One region of the Fictibacillus sp. Mic-4 genome, then DNA from elsewhere that is predicted to be linked to it. Evidence: riboswitches for the same ligand, from Rfam matches in the RefSeq annotation. Region 1 holds a riboswitch; each other region holds the start of a gene.

Region 1 (5,135 bases):
ATGAAGAGGAAACGAACAATGTCCTGCAACATGGCTGGGCAACCGTCGGCGATATGGCAAAGCGCGACGAAGATGGCTATATTTATTTAGTCGGCAGGGAAAAAAACATGATGATCTACGGTGGGTTAAACGTTTATCCAGAAGAGATCGAAAAGACGATATTGCGACTTCCCGAAATTGAGGAAGCAGTTGTCCTTGGGATCGACGATAACTATTGGGGAGAAATCATTACCGCAGTGATCGTCGTAAAAAAGGGCTATACGATCGATCAGCGAACAATTAAAGCGCATTGCCGGACGCAGCTTGCCAATTATAAAGTGCCAAGAAACATTGTTTTTGTTGATTCGATTCCTTATACGACGAGCGGAAAGGCCGCTAGAGCAAAATTGAAAGAAGATTTACTGAAAAAGGAATTGGTTTGATGGATCATGCTGTAATTATCGGGGCAAAACGAACCGTTATCGGAAAAAAAGGCGGCATTTTAAAAAACGTGCCTCCAGAGAATCTTGCCGCTACCGTTATGAAAGAACTGGTAAAGCAATATTCGATCTCTCCTGAAGTAGTTTCTGATGTGATTCTTGGCAATGTTGTCGGCCCTGGAGGGAATATGGCAAGGTTATCAGCTTTGACGGCCGGCTTCCCGTTCTCCGTTCCCGGAGTAACGATCGACCGGCAATGTGGGTCGGGTCTTGAGGCAATTAACATCGCCTGCCGGTTGGTGCGATCAGGTGCGGGAGACATTTATCTTGCCGGCGGTGTTGAAAGTTCAAGCCTTTCGCCATTTTCGAAGAGAGCCCGTTTTTCCCCAGATTCCATTGGAGATCCCGATATGGGGGCGGCTGCGGAAAACGTTGCCGAAAAATATAACGTATCAAGGGAAGAACAGGACGATTTTGCCCTCTTAAGCTACCAAAAGGCCATTGATTCGACCCAAAAAGGCCGGTTTATCAATGAGATTGTGCCAATGAACGGTATTCTCCATGACGAAGGGATCAATCTTCGCACCAATTATAAAAAACTGATCGGCCGGGCACGTCCTGTTTTTAAAGAAGGAGGAACGGTAACAGCAGCAAACTCGTGCGGCGTGAATGATGGAGCTGCGGTTGTTCTTGTTATGTCAGAAAAAAAGGCGGAGAGTCTTGGATTAACGCCAGCATTACGGTTTATCGATTCAGTCGTTGCCGGAGTCGACCCGAACTATCCCGGAGTCGGTCCGGTGCCAGCAGTTAAACAGCTGCTTACGCGAAATGGGCTTTCAGTTGATGACATTGATCTCGTAGAGCTCAACGAAGCATTCGCCGCTCAGGTGCTCGCTTCCATCAAGGAGTTAAACATCCCGATTGAAAAATTAAATAGGGGCGGAGGCGCGATTGCGTTCGGCCATCCGTATGGGGCTTCCGGTGCGATACTTGTTACCAGGCTTTGCTCCGAAATGAAACGAATGGGCGGAAAGTTCGGACTTGCAACGTTAGGAATCGGAGGCGGGATGGGACTGGCCACGTTATTTGAAAATATGCAGTAAGAGGTAGAGTTCGATACGATCTAAAAAATAAAAGAGCCCGGGATGTTCCCTGGCTCTTTGCAGCGTGGATATTTAGTCTTTAGGATTAATGATCGCAAGCACTTGATGGTCTTCCCACTTTCCGTTGATTTTAACATTTTTCAAGGCAATCCCTTCTTTATGGAACCCTGCTTTTTCCAATACCCTGATCGAAGCGATATTGTGGGGCATGACACCGGCCTCGATTCGATGCAGGTTTAACTCATTAAAGGCGTAATCTACGATCAGTTTGACAGCTTCTGTAGTATAGCCTTTGCTGTTTACCATGGATCATAGTGATTTCCTCAATAAAAGATAAATGTTTCTACAGTGAATGATAGTAACTGTTTTCTTTATTTTTCGTTTTTAGCAAAACAAAAGATAGCCCGGCGGAGAGGCAAATAAGACCGGCGCCGAACAAATAGACCATTCGGATCCCTGCGTACTCGGATATTGCCCCAACAATAATAATAGAAAGGCTCGATATCGTTGATAATAGGACATTGCGGCTGGCATAAACTTTGGGGAGCAATGTTGCATCGATATTCGTTTGAAATGCCGTTTGCTGGGCGACATCCCGAACCTGGTAAGCTGGCCCCATTAACACGCACAGTATAAGTGAAAGGCCAGGAAAGCTGCTCATCCCATAAAGAAAAGTAAAAGCGCTAAAAAAAACTGAGCCCGTTGCCATGCTGAGAATAAGATTTTTTTGAATCGTTTTCGCCATATACAATGTTATCAATCCGCCTGCAATCGTGCCAATATAATAGCTTGCATTAATGTAACCCCACCATTCGTCGCCTTTATGAAGCAAAAATATCATGAACATTGCACTGTTCTTTCATGTTTATTGTAAGATCAAGTTGATAGAATCAGGCTCTAATGCATTTTCACATGAACTCCTTCCAATTTTGGTTCTTAGGATAAGAGTGACTTGAGTTTTGATACATTAACTTCAAATGTTTTAAGACGAAAGGGTTTCCTATTTTTGAGTTTCGTGCTATGATAGAGGGCAATAATCGAATAATTCAAACGCAACACTGGGGGGGCCTTTTTTGGCTGAGACTGAACGTTTCGTTCTAGACCCTTTGAACCTGATCTGGATTATGCCAGCGTAGGGAAGTGGGAAGCAGCCTGTATGGTTTTATTACATGTATTTTCAACCACTCCTTTATGCTGGAGTGGTTTTTTTGCGTTTTGCTAGATTTCATAGTTTAAAAGGGGGAGATTCAAATCGATAGAGAGATTCACATCATATCAAATGGAATCGATGATCCGCTTGAATACGCGAAGACGGCGGCCGAGATTCACCCTTTCATTACGGCGTTACATATTCGTGAAAAATCTAAGAGTGCCAGTGAAATTTACTTGTGTCTAAAAGCGCTTAAAGATTGTAATGTCCCATTGTCGAAAGTGTATGTTAACGACCGTGCGGATATTGCATTAGCTGCCGGCGCAAAAGGGGTTCAACTCACCTATCAAAGTTTAGATGTCGCGCTTGTCAAATCTAGTTTCCCAGGTTTGAGAATTGGAAAATCCGTCCATTCAATTGAGGAAGCGCTGGAGGCAGAACGCCAGGGGGCCGATTATCTTATATACGGGCATATTTTCCCGACGGCTTCTAAACAAGGGCTGAACGCGAGAGGCTTACAGTCGCTGAACGAAATTACAAAAGCGGTGTCGATTCCGGTTGTTGCAATTGGCGGAATCACGCCGGAGAGAACAAAAGACGTCCTTGCTGCAGGGGCTTCTGGAATCGCCGTTATGTCAGGTATTTGGGCGGCAGCTTCCCCAATTGAGGCGGCGGAACAATTTTACACGAAGGTCAGGAAAGAAGGAGAATAGATGACAACCAGCTATGATGCAATTGTTATAGGCGGAGGAGTGATCGGCAGCTCCATTGCCTTCCATTTAGCGAAAAGCAAAAGAAGCGTATTGCTTGTTGAAAAAGACCGAATCGGTAGCCAGGCATCAAAAGCGGCGGCCGGAATGCTCGGTGCCCAGGCGGAAATCCATGAGGCGGGACCTTTTTATGAAATGGCGAACGAGAGCAGAACTTTATTCCCATCAATAGCCGAAGAATTAAAAGAATACAGCGGCATTGATATTGGACTTGTGAATAAAGGCCTGTATAAAACGGCGCAAACGGAAGAAGAAGAGGCAGAGCTGAAACGGTTAATCGCTTTTCACAATCATGAAGGGCAGCAGGCAGAGTGGCTAGAGGCTGAAGACCTGCTCAAACGTGAACCAAACCTTTCCATAAATGTGAGAGGGGCGATGTATCTGCCAAATGACGGTCATGTATTGCCGGCAGAATTAACGGCCGCTTTTGCCCGAGCGGCAGCTGCATTAGGGACGGAAATAAAAGAGTTTACGGAAGTGACCCGCTTTCTTCAAGAAAACGGCAGAATAGCCGGAATTGAAACGAATCACGGCGTTTATTATAGCGAGAACGTAGTTGCCACGTCAGGTGTCTGGACAGGAAAGTTACTGGAGCAAACAGGACTCAATGTTCCTCTATATCCGGTCAAAGGGGAATGTTTTTCAGTATGTTTTCCGATCGCCCCGATTACAGCAACAATTATTTCAAATGGCTGCTATATCGTTCCGAAACAGCGGAGCCGGTTAATTGTCGGGGCAACGATGCTTAACGGCCAGTATGATACAACCGTTTCATTCAAAGGGATTGCCGGACTTATGGATGCGGCAAAGGCAATTTTGCCTTCGATCGAAAGCGGAATCTGGGAAAAAGCGTGGGCCGGGCTTCGTCCGCAGACCCCCGATGGACTCCCGATTTTAGGTGAACATCCTGAGATAAAAGGGTTATATATTGCGGCCGGCCATTTCCGCAACGGTATCGTCCTCAGTCCGATCACAGGAAAATGGGTGGCGGAATTGATTGATGGCAAGCGGTCAAAAGAAACATTGCGGCTATTTCGAGTGGACCGTTTTTCAAAACAACCGGAATTGAGGTGATAACATGAAGTTGATGATTAACGGCGACCAGGTTGAGGTTCCCGATAATGTGCAAAGCGTTCATGATTTATTGGCACATTTTCAATTGGTGGATAAAGGGGCCATCGTCGAACTGAATCGGGAAATTCTCGAAAAGAGTTCGCATGCTGAAACTCGTTTAGCTGATGGAGATAAAGTTGAAATCGTTCATTTTGTAGGAGGAGGATAATCATGTTAAAAATAGGACCTTATGAATTTCAATCAAGATTGCTTCTCGGAACGGGAAAATTCCCGGATTTCGATGTTCAAAAAGAGGCGGTCGACGTATCAGGAACTGAAATTTTAACGTTTGCCGTAAGACGGATGAACATTTTCGAGCCGAACCAGCCAAACTTTCTAGAAAAATTGGAAGTGGAGAAATTTAAGATGCTTCCAAACACGGCGGGAGCTAGCACGGCCGAAGAGGCTGTCCGCATCGCGAAGCTCGCGAAAGCATCCGGGCTCTGTGATATGATTAAAGTCGAAGTGATCGGTGACGATAAAACGTTGCTTCCTGATCCGATCGAAACGTTAAAAGCATCGGAAATGCTGTTGGAAGAAGGATTTATCGTTCTTCCGTATACTTCCGATGATGTCGTTT
Region 2 (5,135 bases), on a different contig from region 1:
CCCGGCATAACTGTTGAAGCCGTCTGGCAAGCTCGATCTTCTCTCTGCCAATCTTTGCCTGCGCTCCTTTTTCCCGATATTGAAAACAGGTAATGCCACCCTTTAATGCCTCTTCAAGGACAACTACCGGATCGGATTCACAGTTGTTGCTTCCCATGACAAAATATAGCTTTAGCACATCGTTTAACGTATTAACTATTACCGCCATTGTTGAACATCCACTTTCTTTACCTTCTCGGCATTTTTTAGCGCTTCATCATCGATCGCGTACAACGCATCAAGTAATGAAACTTGAAAACTCCCCGGTCCGGATGAATGATTGATTGCCTTCTCAGCGCAAAGGTTCAGCATCGTAACCGCTTTTGTCGCTCGTTCAGCAGGCGTTAAAGACGTTTCTACCGATTTGGCCATAAACAGCCCGATCAGCGATGTCGCAAAGCAACCCGTTCCGGTTACCCTGGTCAACAATTCGTCACCGTGATTCACCGTATAAACAACGCTTCCGTCGCTTATTACATCCGTTTTCCCTGTCAATGCAACAGTTGTGCGGAGGCTTTTCGCAGTTTCAAAGACGAGCTCTTCAACATTCTTCTCTAAATGTCCGTCCACTCCTCTTCCTTCCCAGGTAGAAGAGAGCAAAAACGAAATTTCAGCCGCATTTCCACAAATGGCATCAGGATGAATTTCATCAACGATACGGCGCGCGGCATTTTTGCGCAGATTGGACAGCCCCGCTCCGACAGGATCAAATATGACCGGGATGCCAAGTTCCTTTGCTTTTTTGCCCGCGATAAGCATTGATTGGACCATTTCCGGATCGAGCGTGCCAATATTTAATACGAGAGCATCCGCATGGGCCACTGCCTCCCCCACTTCTTCACGATGATGGGCCATCATCGGGCTGCCGCCAGCCGCTAAAATTCCGTTTGCGAGAAAATTCATCGTCACTTGATTCGTTATGTGGTGAATGAGAGGATTCTTCGTTCGTATTTCTTGTAAAATCAGTGTCATTCTATTTGCACCCCCTTTATACAAGAGTTTTATTGTATTTCATGAATGCCCAATGGTTGGTTGGACCATGGCCGGAACCGATATGAAGAGGATTTTCAATTGCCGCCTGGATAAATTGTTTTGCTGTTTTCACAGCATGTAGCGGAGTTTTTCCATTGGCCAGCTCAGCCGTGATTGCGGCGGCAAATGTACAGCCCGTCCCATGTGTCTGTTTTGTCGCAATCCGTTTTCCTTCTATTTCAAAAAAATTCTCGCCATCATAAAACAAGTCATTGGCATGTTGCTCATCTTCAAGGTGGCCCCCTTTAATGACGACATGTTCTGCGCCCAGATCAGCAAGAATTCTCGCCGCTTCCTTTCGATCTTCCAAACTTACAATCTCCTTGCCTACAAGTTTTTCAGCTTCGGGAATGTTTGGCGTAACGATTTTCGCCAGTGGAAACAGATGTTCTTTTAAAGCGGCAACCGCTTCTTCTTGTAATAATTCCGCCCCTCCCTTTGCGATCATCACGGGATCGACGACGACATTTCCCCAGCCAAACTGGCGAATGCTTGAAGCAACCGTTTCGATGATTTCCCTGTTAAAGAGCATCCCTGTTTTTAATGCATCCGGCGACAGATCCTCGCCAATAGAAAATAACTGTCTTTCAACAGCCTGAACATCCATCGGGTAAACGCCTTGAACCCCTAGCGTATTTTGTGCCGTTATCGCGGTCAGCACCGACATTCCGTACGCATTCAGCTCCTGAAACGTTTTTAGATCCGCCTGTATACCTGCTCCCCCGCCGCTGTCCGAACCTGCAATTGTAAGCGCCTTAGGTACCATTACATGTTCCATTAATGACCATCTCCTCATTATGTAAAAAACCACCCACTTGGATAAGTGGGTGGTTAACAAAAAGTAATTGTCAAATAGCCACACCACTTCCCTACGCCAGCATCATCTGGATCAGGTTCAAAGGGTTGAAGAATCTAATCTTCTCTCAGCTTTAGAATAAAGCACCCCTAGTGGATCGTTTTTTTATTTTAGGGTAAATCAATCCCTTTTTTTAGTCAACTTTTTTCGCCGGCCTCCACTGACATTTTTTGTGCTTTATAAATTTTTTAATAAATTTGGTTTAACCTATCCGCATTATCGGGTAATAACTAAACAAACGATATCGTTAAACATCGAAATTCCGAAAGAGCGTATTGTCATTAGCAATAAAGGCCGTGATATTTTGATTTATACAAAAAAGGATGTCAACCGTTGCTGTCGAAGTATTCATCAATAAAAAAATTTATCAAAATTTTCAGATAAACTGTTGTCAATCACTCGGTTGCCCAGTATACTAGTAGAAATACTCGTTTTCACAAAACAAGCGAGTATGAAACAGGAAAGCAGCTTACTTTACACTGTAAGCACACTGTTTTTCAAAAAACATTCAAGGAGGAATGGAGCATGAAAGACAATACATCGTATAACAAAAAAATGAACGAACTGGTGAAACAGAAGCTTCAGAAAAGAAATGACCCGTTCGCCTTTAGCCTGGTTGCTCAAATGATCCTTGATGAATCATTACATGACTTTCATATTAATCTTTATAAAAAACGCATTGATGAAGCGTTAGAAAAATGTGACCGTGAATTGTTCATGAAACTGACAGAAGAATATAAGAAATTTATTGGATAAACCAGGCAGCGAACGCTGTCTGGTTTTTTGATCTTTCTTTTTAGGCTCCGGCAAAAAGTGTTTTTAGAAAAAAAGCACTTTTTCTACTTCTGTTGAAAACTTTTTTAGTTGTGCTAGTATGAAACATGGTATGATTGGCCGAAACATTTGGAGGATCAACATGGGAAGTAAAATTGGAAGAAACGCTCCTTGCCCGTGCGGGAGTGGCAAAAAGCATAAACATTGTTGCATGGTTACCATTTCATCTAAAAAGCTTGCGATCGTAAATGAAATGGCTAAACATCAGGAAGGATTAATTAAATTTGTCTTTGACAACCACCAGGTAGAAATGGCAAAACGAATTGCCAACCATCTTGCAAAACATCCAGTAGAAAAATCGAAAAGCCAGGCATTTGCAAATGTCGCTGTATGCTGGGAAATTTTCTGCTCTCCAATCAAAGAAGGAAAGACTCCGATCGAATGGTATATCGAATCTGTAAAAGAAAATGTCTCAGAAGAAATATGGCACATGCTTTGCAGCTGGCAATATAGAGAGCCGTCCGTCTACTCGATTGAATCACAAATCAATAAAAACACGTTTAAGCTTCGTGATGTTTATGGTCATGATGAATTTGAAGCGATCATGAATGAGAATCATTTGCCTCAATCCAACAGCCTTCTGCTAGGCACATTGATTTTTAACGGAAATCACCATGAATTTTATATTAGCTTCATCGAGATTTCCGAATCAAGGAAATCCCGTTTTCTCGAAGAAATAAACAACCTGGCGGAAGGATCTTCGTTAAAAGATCACTTTCCGGCAATTTTACAGCTCGCCCTATCCGAGCATCCTCGGAATAACCATAGTGCTGCGGAGAATATCGATGATTCCGTATTGGCTCTCTTAAAAAAAGAAGCCGGCGAGGAAATAGCGGCAAAAGCGGAAATACTCTGGAACTCTTATTATCAAAATCGCAAACCAGTCATACGAAAAGCAGAGATTTTCGCCAGCGCCCTTCATTACCTCGTGGCGAAAGATATTCTCGGAGAAAAACCGACTCAAGTATCCATCGCCAAACGCTACCATACAACGGCTTCAAGTCTTTCCTCACGCTACCGTGAATTGAAGGAATTTTTGCCTGCTAAATAAAAAGAACTCTGCAAACAGCAGGGTTCTTTTTATGAATTATCCGACTTCCATCTCTAATTCTTCAATTCGTTTTTCTTTATACTTCACGTCTTTTTGGGCATAAAAGGTTTCCGCTTTTTCTACAATAACGGTTGTATTATATTCAGGAATCCCCGCATATTGTTCATACACGCCTTTCGGAAAAAGCGAATTTCCTTCTGGCCAATAAACGGCAATGTTCCCTTGCTTCACATTTTCCACTTTGGCCCTTCCTTGAAAAAGTCCATGGCGATTATATACAACGACGGCCTCGCCGTCCTGAATTCCAAGCTTTTCGGCATCTTCACGAAACATGAGAACATCGTAACGATCCGCACCATTAAATGGATCCCTTTCGCTGTAGATCATCGAATTAAATTGTTTCCCGCGCCGCGAGGTTGCATAAAACTGTCCTTCCGCCTTACGAAGTTCAGGAAGTTCCACTGTGATTAAGTTCCCTTTTCCATCTTCTGTCGGACAAATGCCATCTTCACAGAGCCATGCGCCGCCCCATTGAAAGACGTCCCCTTTATGTTTTAAATGTTGGATGCCGTCATAGTCTGGCGCAGCCTTTGCAATTTCCGCGCGAACCGCAAACGCATCTTGAAAGTTCATCAAATGTTTCCTCTCCGGTTTAACCCGCTTCGCAAGATCAACGAAGATCTGCCATTCAGCCCTTGCCTCTTCAATTCTCGGCCCTTTAATTTCTGGAGAAAAATAGACCATTCGCTCCGTTGAAGTAGACGTTCCTCCGCCAGGCTGTTCATAACGCGTCATCGCTGGTAAAACAATTACCGCCTCTTTTGCATCAAGCAATGTCGAAGTATTGAAAATAATATCTTGATGAACCCGCAGTTCGAGATTTTCCAGGCACTGTTTGACAAAATCAGGATTTGGCATCGTCTCTAAAAAGTTCCCGCCTGACATATAATAAAGTTTTAGCTTCCGTTCATGATCGTCCGGCAAAAGAGCATTTTCGAGGCTAACCCCGACCATGTCCCCTTGCCATTTCGGCAGTTCAAACCCCCATACATTTTCGATTCGTTCAACCGTTTCCTTATCGAAACCTCCGCCCGGCAAACTAAACGGGTCCGCGCCCATCTCTCCTGAACCTTGTACGCCGGAATGTCCGCGAATCGGCATCACTCCGCAATGTTCCCGTCCTATAAAGCCTCTAAGCAAGGCAAGGTTTGCGACTTGCGATATATTATCAGTTCCGAAACGATGCTGGGTCAGCCCCATGGACCAGACGAATACTCCCGAGTTAGCCGCTGCTAACATTTTAGCAAGTTCCTTCATTCGTTC
Region 3 (5,135 bases), on a different contig from region 1:
CCTGATGTATTGTGCTGGATGACGGTCGCAATCGAGACGATCGGAATACCGCTTGCTCTTGAGTTCGTTACGTTTTCCTGGTACGATACGCCAAAGTCTGCCTTTCCCCTGGCGACAAGCTGTTCGGCCGATGTTCCTTCTCCAGGCGGGAGAATCTCAACATCCAAACCTTCTTTTTTAAAATAGCCTTTATCCTTCGCCACATAAATGCCAGTATGATTCGTGTTTGGCGTCCAGTCTAACATGATCGATACTTTCTGTAATTTTTTCGTTCCTTTTTCCGTTTCCGATTGCTTCTCGTTCGCGCAGCCGGACAATAATAAAATGCCTGCAATAATGGGCACGGTCCATTTCTTCATTGATTGTTACCTCCTATTTGCCCTGCAATTTCTTATGCTTATAATGCCAGGGCATAAGTATTCTGGCAATCATTTCAATCCAACCAAATATGATTAAACTTAAAATAACAATAACTAAAATTATGGCAAATACGCGTTCGGTTAAAAAAGACTGAGAAGAGCGGGTTAAAAAAATGCCAAGACCTTTGCTCGCTCCAAGCCATTCCCCAATGACGGCGCCCATAATGCTATATGTTCCAGCAATTCGGAGGCCCGAAAAAAAATGGGGCATGCTTTCAGGAAATTGAACCATTCTGAATATTTGCAAACGGTTCGCGCCCATCGACTTTAATAATCGTATTTTATCCCGATCAACAAGACGAAATCCATCCGCCAGATTTACGGCTATCGGGAAGAAGCAAACGAGCGCGACGACAATGACTTTCGGCAAGAGTCCATACCCGAACCACATTAAAAAAAGCGGTGCGACCGCAATGATCGGTACCGTTTGGGAAATGACAAGAAGCGGATAAACCGCTAAACGAATCATTTCAGAACTTTCAATAACGACAGCAATAATAACGCCGATTATGATCGCTGCTCCGAGTCCGATTAACGTTTCATAAATCGTTTGAATAGAATGATCAATTAACAAATCCTTGCTTTGTATAAGTGACTTGACAATCGATAAAGGGCCCGGCAAAATCCATTTTTCAATCTGGAAGATACGTACGGCCGCTTCCCATAGGACAAGCAGCAATAGCAACAGCCATGCCGGAAAGACGATTTTTTTCCAGAGCAAGTTATGATCTGTATTTCTTAATTTTCTCATCCATCGTGACCCCTTCTGGGCGGTAATGAATATTAATGGTTGTCAATACATCAAGCGCGCCGGCTTTAATGCAAGCTTCCTGTGCCTCTTTTACAATGTTAAGAAGATGGTCCATTTCCCCTTCCATCACTGTCTCCATAGCGCCAACTTCATATTTCACTCCCGAAGCCTGCACGACCTCTATTGCCTTATCGACCACTTCATACGTATTGCCATCTTTTACTTTTGGAATCACTTTAAAGCTTACAAGAACATCAGCCATTTTGATTTCTCCTTTATATACTTTTTTTCGCAATAAAAAAAGCCGCCAAACGGGCAGCATACGAGCAGAAAGATATAGAGTTATAGCTAAAATCCCTCCGCTGGCATTACCCAGATCAGGTTATAGGGTCGGTGCCTATTTGCGGGCACCCTCTCAGCCAGGCCTCTCCCGGCTCCCCTTTATGCTTTTATTGTCATCGTTATTGTAGCAAAGGGGGTGGATGTTGTAAATATCATCCTCCAGATTGGTCAACCTAATAAAGGTTGTTCAAAAAGTCCGGGAAAAATTACCGTCGAATCTCTTCGTTGGCTTGCTTTTGCGCTACTCACGTATAAAAAACGCCATACGCGTTGTACCTGCGTCTATTAGCTTATGCTTGGAAGTAGGCTTCCTCGGTACAAGGCCGCATAGAAGCGGTTCGTGTAGTAGCCTTGCTCAAAGCTTCGCCGCCTCGATCTTCCGACGCACAGGACGTGCTAGTGCCAGCGTTGTCACAGGACGGGACGGTATTTGCTGGCGACGGCTCTTTTTGTCCTCCTTTTTGAACACGCAATGAGAAGGGAGGTGAGTCATCGTGTCTAAGAAAAGCACTGGAAAAGGCAAGGCAGCTTCTAGCGTGAACCCGCAGGGAAAAAGCCCTGACGCTGAATTCGGCATGGAGCCGAAAACCGAGCTTGAAAATCGAGCGAAGAAGAAAAATACGAGGATCTAAAAAAAGCGCCTCTTAAGGCGCTTTTTTTAAACATGTGTTTTCGATGAAATGCCATTTGCTTTGACGATCGCCTGTTCTAGATCTTCGATTAAATCGTCGATATGCTCAATTCCAACCGAAAGGCGAATTAAATCTTCCGTTACCCCAGCTTCCTTAATCTCCTCAGGACTTAGCTGCTGATGGGTAGTGCTTGCCGGATGAATAATTAAGCTTTTTGCATCGCCTACATTTGCTACGTGCGACCATAATTGAACAGAATCGATCACTTTTTTCCCGGCCTCTCTCCCTCCTTTAATTCCAAAGACAACGACGCTACCTGCACCATCTGGTAGATATTTTTGGGCAAGGGATTTGGATGGATGCGTCTCTTGCTCGGGATAGAGTACCCACTCGATGCCGGGGTGATTTTCAAGGTAGCGAACGATTTTTCGCGTATTCGCGATATGTTCTTTCATCCGGACGTGCAATGTCTCAATTCCTAAACTAATTTGGAACGCGTTGAACGGACTAAGCGCTACACCAATATCGCGCAAAAATTGCACTCTTGCTTTAATGATGAAAGCCGCCTTGCCAATGTCTTTTGCATATACAAGATGGTGATAGCTCGGATCAGGCTGGGTGAACCCCGGGAAATTCGGCGAATCCCAATTAAATTTTCCGGCGTCAATTATAATCCCACCGAGTGTCGTGCCGTTGCCTCCGAGCCATTTTGTCGCGGAATGGACGACGATGTCTGCCCCGTGTTCAATTGGCCTGCATAAATATGGAGTTGCAAATGTGTTATCGACAATAAGCGGGATTCCATGCGCATGGGCGATGTCCGCAAACGCTTGAATGTCAAGCACTTCTAAGCTCGGGTTGCCGATCGTTTCGGCGAAAACGGCTTTTGTTTTTGGCGTAATCGCCTCCCTTAACCCTTCAAGGTCGCCAGGTTCAACAAACTTTGTCGTTATTCCGTATTTTGGCAAAGTTGTAGAAAATAAATTGTACGTCCCGCCATAAAGTTTCGAGGCAGAAACAATTTCATCCCCCGAATTGGCGATGTTCATAATCGCGGTTGTAATTGCCGCCATCCCGCTTGAAACCGCGAGCGCCCCGACTCCTCCTTCAAGTTGGGCGACACGTTCTTCGAGTACGGCAACGGTAGGGTTTCCAATCCTCGTATAAATATAGCCTTCTTCTTTTAATGCGAACAAATCAGCTGCATGATCCGTGTTTTCAAACAAATACGCATTCGACTGATGAAGAGGAATGGAACGCGCACCCGTATCGTCCACTTTTAATCCTCCGTGAATGCTAATGGTTTCAAATCGATACCCCATATTTCAACCGTCTCCTTTTTTATTTTTTATACAATAAAAAAACACCGCTCTTGAAAGAAAGAGAGATGTTCGATCCGTAAACGGCACGCTCTCCCTTATCTTTCAAAGCTCATCCGCTTTGCAGGAATTGGCACCTTTCCAGAACATACTGGCGGTTGCCGGGTTTCATCGGGCCAGTCCCTCCACCTCTCTTGATAAGAGCAACGATGTTAAATTATTTATTAAAATACAACACTATTCTGAATTTGTCAAATACGATGATTACTCAACGAAATAAACCTTTTTGCTCGGCAATTCGAGGCAGTTCAGGCGTCCGCCAAAAACAGCTCCTCCGTCAATTCCGATAATTTTGTTATCAGCAAAATACACGTCTGAACAATCATGGAACGAATTCGTTGGCGTATGCCCGAAAATGACTGTTTTGTCACCGTTGTAGCCATTATGAAACTCTTCGCGGATCCAAATTAAAACGTAAGGGTCCGTTTCCTGGATCGGAGTGGTCGGGTGAACGCCGCCATGAACAAAAATATAGTCATCCGTTTCATAAAAATAATCAAGATTTTCTAAAAAAGTTTTATGCTCCTCCATCAGCTCGGACTTCGTATGCTCATTGACTGTTGCTATAATTTCCCCCTGTTCAATGCTAAGCGAATATTGATAGCTTTTCAATGTACTCTGTCCACCGTTTCTTATCGTCCAATTATCCCAAACCTTTTTGTCTCCATTCATCGCTCTTACGAGCATATCATCATGATTCCCTTTTAAAACGACAGCCCCGTTTTCTTTTAACTGAATGACCTTTTCAACGACACCACTAGAATCTTCGCCTCTGTCGACATAATCTCCCAATAAAATCAATTGGTCTACGGAAGAATTATAATTAACTTTCTCTAGCAATTGTTCAAACTTCTTCAGTTCTCCATGAATATCGCTTATGGCCAGTATTCTTTTCACAAAAAATCCTCTTTCTGTCAAAAAGCTTTTTTATCATTATACACTTTTCTCCATAATTTGAATAGTCCAACAGGTTAAAACGAGAAAAAGGGCGTCACCTAAAATCCATCTTTTAGGCGGCCCCCTCTAAATAAATTATAGCCAAACTGTCTTTTCTTCGAAAGGCGTTCGGCGGGTCGCTTTCACTTCTTCTCCTTCTTTCGGATATCCTAGAAAAACGGTTCCTACCACTTTCTTGTCTTCTGGCGAACCGATAAAACGGTGGAGCCTCTCGTCGTGGACGAGCCCGACGCCTCTTGTTCGCCAGACAAACCCGAGTCCAAGATCGCAGGAAGCGAGCCACATCGAATGGATCGCACAACAAGTCGCATATTCATTATCGATAGAGCTTGCTTCATCTCCCGGAATGATGTCTGAAGTAACAACAATGATGACTGGAGTGTTTTTGACGACAGCTAACGAGCTTTCGACTAAATGCGGTTTCGTCGGAAAACGCTCATTTAAATAGCCGGCCGCAATCGCCTCATACTTCTTTTTCGCTTCTCCTCTTATGACGAAAAAGGTCCACGGCTCCCGCAGTCGGTCATTAGGCGCCCATGTCGCCGCTTCAAGCAGTTGCTTGATTTTTTCTTCTTCCACTTCTTTATTTTCATAGTTTCGAATCGCGCGTCTATTTTTTAATGCTTCTAATAGCGACATTTTATCCCTCCGATCC

What was found. Region 1 has a riboswitch for thiamine pyrophosphate ahead of tenI (thiazole tautomerase TenI). Riboswitches for the same ligand answer to the same signal wherever they lie in the genome.
Region 2: it holds a riboswitch for thiamine pyrophosphate, as region 1 does, so the genes downstream of both, thiD (bifunctional hydroxymethylpyrimidine kinase/phosphomethylpyrimidine kinase) here and tenI (thiazole tautomerase TenI) in region 1, are expected to answer to the same signal.
Region 3: it holds a riboswitch for thiamine pyrophosphate, as region 1 does, so the genes downstream of both, WD019_RS08970 (thiamine-binding protein) here and tenI (thiazole tautomerase TenI) in region 1, are expected to answer to the same signal.

Annotation. Positions count from the first base shown of each region.
Region 1 covers NZ_JBBHZM010000039.1:18,224-23,358, reverse strand. Annotated here, with positions in the region: gene WD019_RS18465 (AMP-binding protein) at 1-422, shown strand, start outside; gene WD019_RS18460 (acetyl-CoA C-acyltransferase) at 422-1,522, shown strand; partial or broken gene WD019_RS18455 (GNAT family N-acetyltransferase) at 1,595-1,822, opposite strand; gene WD019_RS18450 (hypothetical protein) at 1,866-2,369, opposite strand; TPP riboswitch at 2,573-2,678, shown strand; gene tenI (thiazole tautomerase TenI) at 2,768-3,385, shown strand; gene thiO (glycine oxidase ThiO) at 3,386-4,516, shown strand; gene thiS (sulfur carrier protein ThiS) at 4,521-4,724, shown strand; gene WD019_RS18430 (thiazole synthase) at 4,727-5,135, shown strand, end outside.
Region 2 covers NZ_JBBHZM010000007.1:81,134-86,268, reverse strand. Annotated here, with positions in the region: gene thiE (thiamine phosphate synthase) at 1-208, opposite strand, end outside; gene thiM (hydroxyethylthiazole kinase) at 199-1,011, opposite strand; gene thiD (bifunctional hydroxymethylpyrimidine kinase/phosphomethylpyrimidine kinase) at 1,028-1,837, opposite strand; TPP riboswitch at 1,921-2,028, opposite strand; gene WD019_RS07530 (IDEAL domain-containing protein) at 2,453-2,683, shown strand; gene WD019_RS07525 (YecA family protein) at 2,844-3,812, shown strand; gene WD019_RS07520 (FdhF/YdeP family oxidoreductase) at 3,849-5,135, opposite strand, start outside.
Region 3 covers NZ_JBBHZM010000010.1:33,418-38,552, forward strand. Annotated here, with positions in the region: gene WD019_RS08960 (ABC transporter substrate-binding protein) at 1-359, opposite strand, end outside; gene WD019_RS08965 (ABC transporter permease) at 373-1,170, opposite strand; gene WD019_RS08970 (thiamine-binding protein) at 1,142-1,432, opposite strand; TPP riboswitch at 1,508-1,621, opposite strand; gene sspL (small, acid-soluble spore protein L) at 2,007-2,144, shown strand; gene WD019_RS08980 (O-acetylhomoserine aminocarboxypropyltransferase/cysteine synthase family protein) at 2,171-3,466, opposite strand; SAM riboswitch class I at 3,559-3,667, opposite strand; gene WD019_RS08985 (metallophosphoesterase family protein) at 3,728-4,420, opposite strand; gene WD019_RS08990 (nitroreductase family protein) at 4,556-5,119, opposite strand; gene cobA (uroporphyrinogen-III C-methyltransferase) at 5,121-5,135, opposite strand, start outside.